Regions from separate parts of the Paenibacillus sp. FSL R5-0744 genome, predicted to be linked through region 1. Evidence: a T-box and tRNA genes for the amino acid it is inferred to sense, from the RefSeq annotation. Region 1 holds a T-box; the other holds one or more tRNA genes.
What was found. A T-box is a leader RNA that pairs with one kind of tRNA and senses whether it is charged. The one in region 1 lies ahead of trpS (tryptophan--tRNA ligase), so its partner is inferred to be a tRNA-Trp.
Positions count from the first base shown of each region.

Region 2: it encodes a tRNA-Trp, which carries the amino acid that the T-box ahead of trpS (tryptophan--tRNA ligase) is inferred to sense. The anticodon was not compared.

Region 1 is NZ_CP150228.1:2,852,069-2,856,469, forward strand. It holds gene MKY19_RS12385 (aminopeptidase) at 15-1,247, shown strand; gene trpS (tryptophan--tRNA ligase) at 1,440-2,435, opposite strand; T-box leader at 2,538-2,821, opposite strand; gene MKY19_RS12395 (hypothetical protein) at 3,023-3,448, shown strand; gene MKY19_RS12400 (winged helix-turn-helix transcriptional regulator) at 3,505-3,873, opposite strand; gene MKY19_RS12405 (sigma-70 family RNA polymerase sigma factor) at 4,098-4,401, shown strand, end outside.
Region 2 is NZ_CP150228.1:5,929,099-5,933,499, forward strand. It holds gene MKY19_RS26105 (AraC family transcriptional regulator) at 132-881, shown strand; tRNA gene MKY19_RS26110 (tRNA-Leu) at 1,015-1,093, opposite strand; tRNA gene MKY19_RS26115 (tRNA-Cys) at 1,108-1,181, opposite strand; tRNA gene MKY19_RS26120 (tRNA-Gly) at 1,194-1,268, opposite strand; tRNA gene MKY19_RS26125 (tRNA-Gln) at 1,275-1,349, opposite strand; tRNA gene MKY19_RS26130 (tRNA-His) at 1,371-1,443, opposite strand; tRNA gene MKY19_RS26135 (tRNA-His) at 1,484-1,559, opposite strand; tRNA gene MKY19_RS26140 (tRNA-Trp) at 1,596-1,669, opposite strand; tRNA gene MKY19_RS26145 (tRNA-Tyr) at 1,678-1,763, opposite strand; tRNA gene MKY19_RS26150 (tRNA-Thr) at 1,769-1,844, opposite strand; tRNA gene MKY19_RS26155 (tRNA-Phe) at 1,865-1,940, opposite strand; tRNA gene MKY19_RS26160 (tRNA-Asp) at 1,948-2,025, opposite strand; tRNA gene MKY19_RS26165 (tRNA-Met) at 2,052-2,128, opposite strand; tRNA gene MKY19_RS26170 (tRNA-Val) at 2,146-2,221, opposite strand; tRNA gene MKY19_RS26175 (tRNA-Glu) at 2,277-2,351, opposite strand; tRNA gene MKY19_RS26180 (tRNA-Ser) at 2,369-2,461, opposite strand; tRNA gene MKY19_RS26185 (tRNA-Asn) at 2,465-2,540, opposite strand; rRNA gene MKY19_RS26190 (23S ribosomal RNA) at 2,601-4,401, opposite strand, start outside.

The DNA.
Region 1 (4,401 bases):
GAGGAAGAGAATTCATGAAAGATTTTGATGTCATGTTAGAGAAATATGCGAACCTGGTTGTAAAAGTAGGGGTAAATGTACAGCCTGGACAAGTTTTGATGGTGCATGCACCTATTGAAACGGCAGAGCTTACTCGCTTGATTGTAAGTAAAGCCTATGAAGCAGGTGCTAAATATGTAATCGTTGATTGGGACGATGAAGCGACTACACGTATTCGTTACGAAAAAGCCCCAGAAGATTCCTTCGATTACTATCCACAGTGGCAAGCAGAAATGATGGAGAAGTTTGCGGAAGAGAACGGCGCCATCTTACATATTAAAGTACCAGATCCGGAATTGTTCAATGGTATTGATTCTTCCAAAGTGTCAAGAGCAGTTAAAGCGGCAGCTGTTGCTCGCAAAAACTACTCCAAATATACTCGTAATAGCAAAATTAGCTGGTCTCTCGTTAAGGCTCCAACGCGTGCTTGGGCGAACAAGGTGTTTGCTGATCTTCCAGAGGAAGAGCGAGTAGAGGCTATGTGGGAAGCGGTGTTCCAGATGAATCGTGTAGGTAGCGAGGATCCAGTTGCCGCATGGAGAGAGCATATCGGTCAATTGAAAGAAAGTCAGGATAGAATGAACGCTAAGCGTTATAAAAGCCTGCATTACCGCGCTCCGGGAACGGATCTGCATGTGGAGCTTCCAGAAGGACATTTATGGCGTGGAGGCGGCGGAGAGAATGATAAAGGCGTGTATTTCGTGGCTAATATGCCAACGGAAGAGATCTATTCCATGCCACATCGTACAGGTGTGAATGGTACCGTTAGAAGCACACTTCCATTGAATCTGAACGGACGTTTGGTAGAAGGCCTTTCCTTCACTTTTAAAGATGGAAAAGTAGTAGCATATGAAGCTGAATCCGGACGTGAGCATTTGACTTCGCTGCTGGCAACCGATGAAGGTGCATCCTATTTAGGAGAAGTGGCTTTAGTGCAGCATGATTCTCCAATCTCTCGCTTGAACCGAATTTTCTACAATACAGGGATTGATGAGAATGCCTCCTGCCATTTCGCGTTGGGAAGTGCTTATCCTGTCAATATTGAAGGCGGCACAAAGCTTACGAATGAAGAGCTTGTCGCACGAGGTGCTAATGTCAGCTTAACGCATGTCGATTTTATGATTGGTTCAGCTGAGCTGGATATTGACGGAGAATTGGCGGATGGTACGATTGAGCCGGTATTCCGTAAAGGGAATTGGGTGCTGTAAGGGATACATTTAAGGCCGTAATCTCGCTTAGGGGGTTACGGCCTTTTTCTTTGATGAAAGGATTTATGTTATAGAAAGTATTTTTATGTAGAAGCGAAGATATCCATATTAAATAATATTTTCTTATAAAAACAGCCGGCGCTCTCTTCAATAGAGAGTCCGGCGTTTTTTTATTGCCCTTAGAGATCATTTTTATTTTGAAAAATAATTAAGGCCCATAGCCTCGCGTACTTCGGACATCGTTTCTTGAGCAATATCGCGGGCACGCTTAGTTCCGGATAATAAGATATCCTCAACAACCTTGGGTCTGGCAGCATAATAGGAGCGACGCTCACGCATTGGTTCAATTAGCTGGTCTAGAGCTGTCGTGATAAGCTGCGTACAGGCTGAACAGCTTATACTGCCACTTTCGCAGCTATCGTGAATTTCTGGGGCGCCATGCGAACGAACAGCACGATGATAAGCATAAATGGGACAAATATCTGGATGCCCAGGATCATTTTTATGAACACGGGCTGGATCAGTTGTGGCTTTACGGATCTTGAAGGTGATCTCTTCTTTCGTAGAGTCCAGCTCGATAGCATTGCCGAGGCTTTTACTCATTTTAGCATTGCCGTCTGTTCCTACTAGTCTTGGCGTCTCGCTGATGAGCGCTCTGGGCTCCACAAGGATGGGGCTGTACAGTTCGTTGAATCTACGTACGATTTTGCGGGTCAACTCCAGATGGGGAAGCTGGTCTTCTCCTACAGGAATAATCGTCGCTTTACAAAAGGTTATATCCGCAGCCTGGCTAACTGGATAACCTAGAAAACCATAATACAATTCATCTAAGCTGGAATTTTTCGATTCGGCTTTAATCGTGGGATTATGCCGTAAAGAATTCACAGTAACAAACATGGAGAATAGGACGGTCAGCTCAGCGATCTCTGGAACCATAGATTGAATAAATAGGGTGGATTTATCTGGATTTATACCCGCCGATAAATAGTCCAGTGTGATTTCATTCAAGTTTTGACCAAGGTATTGAGGCCGATCAAAGTGAGTCGTTAGGGCTTGAATATCTGCTAGAAACACAAAAGTATCATATTGCTCCTGTAGAGTCACTCGGTTCTGTAAACTGCCCACGTAATGGCCAAGGTGCAGCTTTCCGGTCACTCGATCTCCAGTTAATACACGTTCTTTTATCATTTGAATTCCTCCTGTTTTGTCGCTTCTGATTAATATTGAGTCGCCACCACCAGCCATCATCCATGGCCATCACCTCCTTTAAATGACAAAAAAACCTCATCCAATAAGGACGAAGTTGTCGTGGTACCACCTTAAATGATCGCGCAACCAGGTTTCGTTAGTATTACGATCTTCTCTTACCGGTACGGAGAAGGTCTGAGACAATCTCGATACAGGTCCCTTGATAACGGCGGGAAACCCGGCTTTCCCTACAACATCAGCTAAGATGGTTCGGAAGAGCAACTCTAAAGGCCATTCGATCAAGCGCTGGACACCGGTTCGCAGCAGCCACCGGCTCTCTGAAGTCCATGTTCGATTGTCTACTTACCCTTTGTCTGCGTTGTTCATGATATTTTGGTAATTGTAATTCTGATGAGTGAGTTTGTCAATGGTTGGAAATTAGATGATGATACAGAGCATCTAGGTTTATATGATCTAGCAAAGTATCACTTAAATGTATATTATCATCAGCAATTAAGTCCAATCTATCATTGTTGATTCACAATATAATAATGTATAACCTTGTAATTGGAATGGAGTGATGATAAATGGCGACAAATATAAGTTATGGTTCACAGGCAAAAATCCCTTTAGACCCGTTTAATGCTGTTACAACGGTTGCAGGGATTCCTGGAGCTGGAGCGGGTCTTGCCACAGCGCAAGTAAATATTAGCCCAGCTAACCCAGCTTCTTTCTCTAGTAGAGTCGAGTTAAATGGTAGTTTTAGTCTTACTGCACTTGCTGATAGTCAATTTCTTGTTTTAATCCGACGTGCTGGAGTCGATATTTATAGCTCCTTTTTTCGTTTTACTACAACTACTGATATTCAATTAAATGTTCAGTGGGTTGATGGTCCTTATATTGGAATCCACAACTATGAATTGGTAATTCAAAATGACAGCAACTTGCCTATAAATCTATTTGGACCCATATCATTCACAGCAACTGCTATTGGAGGAGACGGAGTAATTTAAGTTATGGACAGTTAAATCATTCTGATTTAACTGTCCTTTTTTTCATGGGGTAAAATTTATTTATTTAAAATGTTGTCCTCTAAAACAGCATATTTATCGCCATATTGCTTAATGATATGTTGTTCTCCCCAATTACATAGAGAAGTCAAAATGTCGCTTAAACTATCACCATACTCACTAAGCTCATATTCCACTTTGGGTGGAACCTGATTGTATACGATCCGGTTGATAATTCCATCGGCCTCAAGTTCGCGTAGTTGCTGGGTTAACATTTTTTGAGTAATTCCGGGCATTAACTGTTTTAGTTCCGATGTTCGCTTTTTGCCATGAGTTAAATGACACAAAATTACACATTTCCATTTCCCTCCAATTACTTCGAGTGTGGCCTCAACAGAAATATTGTATTTTTTCTTGATAGTTGTCATGATATCCTCCAATGTATGGGTACTTTTTAGTACCTATGGTACTTTTAAGTGCGTACTATTGATTATGTCCAATTTTACTTATCATAACATTTATCGTTCTTTTTTTATAGAATGTTATAATTTTAAGTGCTCAGTCCCAAAAAAGTTAATACAAATAAAAACCGTTTCTATACCCTCCCCGTCTTAATCTATGAGAGGTTTAGGAGAGGGGGCTAAGGAAGGATATGACGATGACTAATGCAGAAATGAAGAAGGTAACGATTCTTGATTCTCGGAGCGAGACGGATTTCTACGATTCTATATTGGTACATAGAGAACAGCTATACAGTATTGCCTATAGCTACTTGCGTAACCGGAATGATGCGCTTGAAGCGATGCAGGAAATGACTTGCCGGGCCTGGATCAAAAGAAAAACGTTAAAGGATCCAAAAGCGTTTAAATCATGGATCATTCGGATCCTGATTTATGTCTGTATAGATGAACAAAGACGTAGAAAGCGTTCCATGCCGCTTGTTGACGAGAGAATAG
Region 2 (4,401 bases), 3.1 Mb from region 1:
GAGATGGCCAGTCAGGTTGCTAATCTTCGGATTTACTGATACGATCATATCAAATATTAATGAAAATAATTATATGATTTCGGTCATGATTTTGTACGATTCGGCTAAAACATAATTATTGGAGGGTCATCATGGATCGTGTTCTATATATTGTAAATGCAGTACATGAGGTTAATACCTATATTCCACCACACCAGCATGAATGTTATGAACTAGTCTATTATTTAAACGGCTTAGGAACTACCAATGTAGGTTCGCGAAGTTATCATTTTCGTTCTTCTTCATTCGCGCTGATACCACCCAATCATAAACATGACGAGAACCATCGCGAGGATGCTACTATACTATTTGTAGGCTTCCATTCAAATCACCCAAATATGGAGAATTTGCAAGGCGTATATGAAGATGATAAAGACCATACTGTTCTACAGATCTTGCTTCGAATGAAAGCAGAGTTTACGCGCAAACAAGATGGATTCTCTGAACTATTGAACCTGCAAATGAGCGAAATCACTGTTCATCTGATACGGCTTCTTAGCGCCTCTGGGTTTCAATCACCAACGGAAGACAGAGTCCAATATGTTCTAAACTATATGAATGAGCATTACCGCCATAAGCTATCGGTCGCAACACTTTCTGAGATGTCTGGATACAGCTATGATCGTTTCCGCCATTTATTTAAAGAACGATTCGGTTCTTCACCTCTGCGCTATCTACTATTGAAACGTCTGGATTATGCAAAGTCTCTCTTGCAACATACCCAAATGCATATCTCTGAAGTATCAGCTGCTGCTGGGTTTGTGAATGACGCCCAATTCTGCAATATGTTTAAACGTGAAATTGGTCTCACCCCACGAGCATTCCGACTAAGCAGTCAATAAAACAACACTCCACACAAAAAGGCCGTTGATTAGAGACGCCTCTAATTCAACGGCTTAAGAATAAAAGCTCAAAAACAAAGAAAAAAGGTTTGTAAAGTTGCTTATACAAGCGACTTTACAAACCTTTTTGATATACCGGCGAGAGGACTCGAACCTCCACGGTTTCCCTCTCGATTTTGAGTCGAGCGCGTCTGCCATTCCGCCACGCCGGCACATATGAACTTAATGGAGGCGCCACCCAGATTTGAACTGGGGATAAAGCTTTTGCAGAGCTTTGCCTTACCACTTGGCTATGGCGCCATATGAAAACTTTGGAGCGGACGACGGGAATCGAACCCGCGACCCTCGCCTTGGCAAGGCGATGCTCTACCGCTGAGCCACGTCCGCATAAAATGGCTGGGGATATAGGATTTGAACCTATGCGTGACGGAGTCAAAGTCCGTTGCCTTACCGCTTGGCTAATCCCCAATAACATTTTAAAATAAAAGGGGCGACTGATGGGTCTCGAACCCACGAATGCCGGAACCACAATCCGGTGCGTTAACCACTTCGCCACAATCGCCATATTAAACTAATATTATTGCTGTTCTTCTTAAAGTAAATGGGGCGACCGATGGGACTTGAACCCACGAATGCCGGATCCACAAACCGGTGCGTTAACCCCTTCGCCACGACCGCCATATTAAACTTTAGAGAAAGACTTTAGATAAAGATTGGCAGGGGCAGCAGGAATTGAACCCACACCAACGGTTTTGGAGACCGTTGTTCTACCTTTAAACTATGCCCCTAAAAAAAATGGTGGGGGATGATGGATTCGAACCACCGAACACGTACGTGAGCAGATTTACAGTCTGATGCGTTTGGCCACTTCGCTAATCCCCCAAAGATGGTGCCGGCGAGAGGACTTGAACCCCCAACCTACTGATTACAAGTCAGTTGCTCTACCAATTGAGCTACACCGGCATATTAAGTTGTATACTATATGGTGGCTCGAGACGGATTCGAACCGCCGACACGAGGATTTTCAGTCCTCTGCTCTACCGACTGAGCTATCGAGCCAAGAAAATGGCGGAACCGACGAGATTCGAACTCGCGATCTCCTGCGTGACAGGCAGGCATGTTAGGCCAACTACACCACGGTTCCAAAAGATATAATTACTTGATGAAAATTGGTTGCGGGGGCAGGATTTGAACCTGCGGCCTTCGGGTTATGAGCCCGACGAGCTACCGGGCTGCTCCACCCCGCGTCGTTCTTAAATGAATATGGTGGAGGCTGAGGGGATCGAACCCCCGACCCTCTGCTTGTAAGGCAGATGCTCTCCCAGCTGAGCTAAGCCTCCGTAAACAACAATTGTTATTGTACCAAAGTCCACTATGTAAAATCAAGTGAAAATTTGGTGACCCGTATGGGATTCGAACCCATGTTACCTCCGTGAAAGGGAGGTGTCTTAACCCCTTGACCAACGGGCCATACTAAGTAAAATTTGTGGCGGAGAGAGAGGGATTCGAACCCTCGAGACGCTTGTGGCGCCTACACGATTTCCAATCGTGCTCCTTCGGCCAAACTCGGACACCTCTCCATATGGCTCCCCGAACAGGACTCGAACCTGTGACAACTCGATTAACAGTCGAGTGCTCTACCAACTGAGCTATCAGGGAATATTCATACCAGGCTTGATGCCTGAAAACTGAATCCGAATTGAATTTGCATTTTAAGTATAGGATAAGCCCTCGACCGATTAGTATTGGTCAGCTCCATGCATTACTGCACTTCCACCTCCAACCTATCTACCTCGTCGTCTTCAAGGGGTCTTACTAATTGGGAAATCTCATCTTGAGGGGGGCTTCACGCTTAGATGCTTTCAGCGCTTATCCCGTCCGTACGTAGCTACCCAGCCATGCTTCTGGCGAAACAACTGGTGCACCAGCGGTACGTCCATCCCGGTCCTCTCGTACTAAGGACAGCTCCTCTCAAATTTCCTGCGCCCACGACAGATAGGGACCGAACTGTCTCACGACGTTCTGAACCCAGCTCGCGTACCGCTTTAATGGGCGAACAGCCCAACCCTTGGGACCTACTTCAGCCCCAGGATGCGATGAGCCGACATCGAGGTGCCAAACCTCCCCGTCGATGTGGACTCTTGGGGGAGATAAGCCTGTTATCCCCAGGGTAGCTTTTATCCGTTGAGCGATGGCCCTTCCATGCGGTACCACCGGATCACTAAGTCCGACTTTCGTCCCTGCTCGACTTGTAGGTCTCGCAGTCAAGCTCCCTTATGCCTTTGCACTCTTCGAATGATTTCCAACCATTCTGAGGGAACCTTGGAACGCCTCCGTTACTCTTTAGGAGGCGACCGCCCCAGTCAAACTGCCCGCCTGACACGGTCCCCGTACCCGGTTAGGGTACTAGGTTAGAACCTAGATACGATCAGGGTGGTATCCCAACGGCGCCTCCACCGAAGCTTGCGCTCCGATTTCTACGGCTCCCACCTATCCTGTACAGATCGTACCCAAATTCAATATCAAGCTGCAGTAAAGCTCCATGGGGTCTTTCCGTCTTGTCGCGGGTAACCTGCATCTTCACAGGTATTAAAATTTCACCGGATCTCTCGTTGAGACAGCGCCCAAGTCGTTACGCCATTCGTGCGGGTCAGAATTTACCTGACAAGGAATTTCGCTACCTTAGGACCGTTATAGTTACGGCCGCCGTTTACTGGGGCTTCGGTTCATAGCTTCGGGTTACCCCTAACCACTCCCCTTAACCTTCCAGCACCGGGCAGGCGTCAGCCCGTATACTTCGCCTTGCGGCTTCGCACAGACCTGTGTTTTTGCTAAACAGTCGCTTGGGCCTTTTCACTGCGGCCCCCTCGTGCTATTCACACTACCGGGGCACCCCTTCTCCCGAAGTTACGGGGTCATTTTGCCGAGTTCCTTAACGAGAGTTCTTCCGCGCGCCTTAGAATTCTCTTCTCGCCTACCTGTGTCGGTTTGCGGTACGGGCACCTTCTCCTGGCTAGAGGCTTTTCTTGGCAGTGTGAGATCATGACCTTCGCTACTGTAATTTTCGCTCCCCATCACAGCCCAGCCTTAATGATGTGCGGATTTGCCTACACATCAGCCTCACTGCTTAGACGGACATATCCATCAGTCCGCGTCACTACCCTCCTGCGTCACCCCATCGCTCATAGCGGATTACGGTGGTACAGTAATTTCAAACTGTTGTCCTTCGACTACGCCTTTCGGCCTCGCCTTAGGTCCCGACTTACCCTGAGCGGACGAGCCTTCCTCAGGAAACCTTGGGCTTTCGGCGGATCAGATTCTCACTGATCTTTTCGTTACTCATACCGGCATTCTCACTTGTATGCTGTCCAGCGCTCCTTACGGTACACCTTCAACCCACATACAACGCTCCCCTACCCCAGATACATACGTATCTAGCCATAGCTTCGGTGGTGTGTTTAGCCCCGTTACATTTTCGGCGCAGAGTCACTCGACCAGTGAGCTATTACGCACTCTTTCA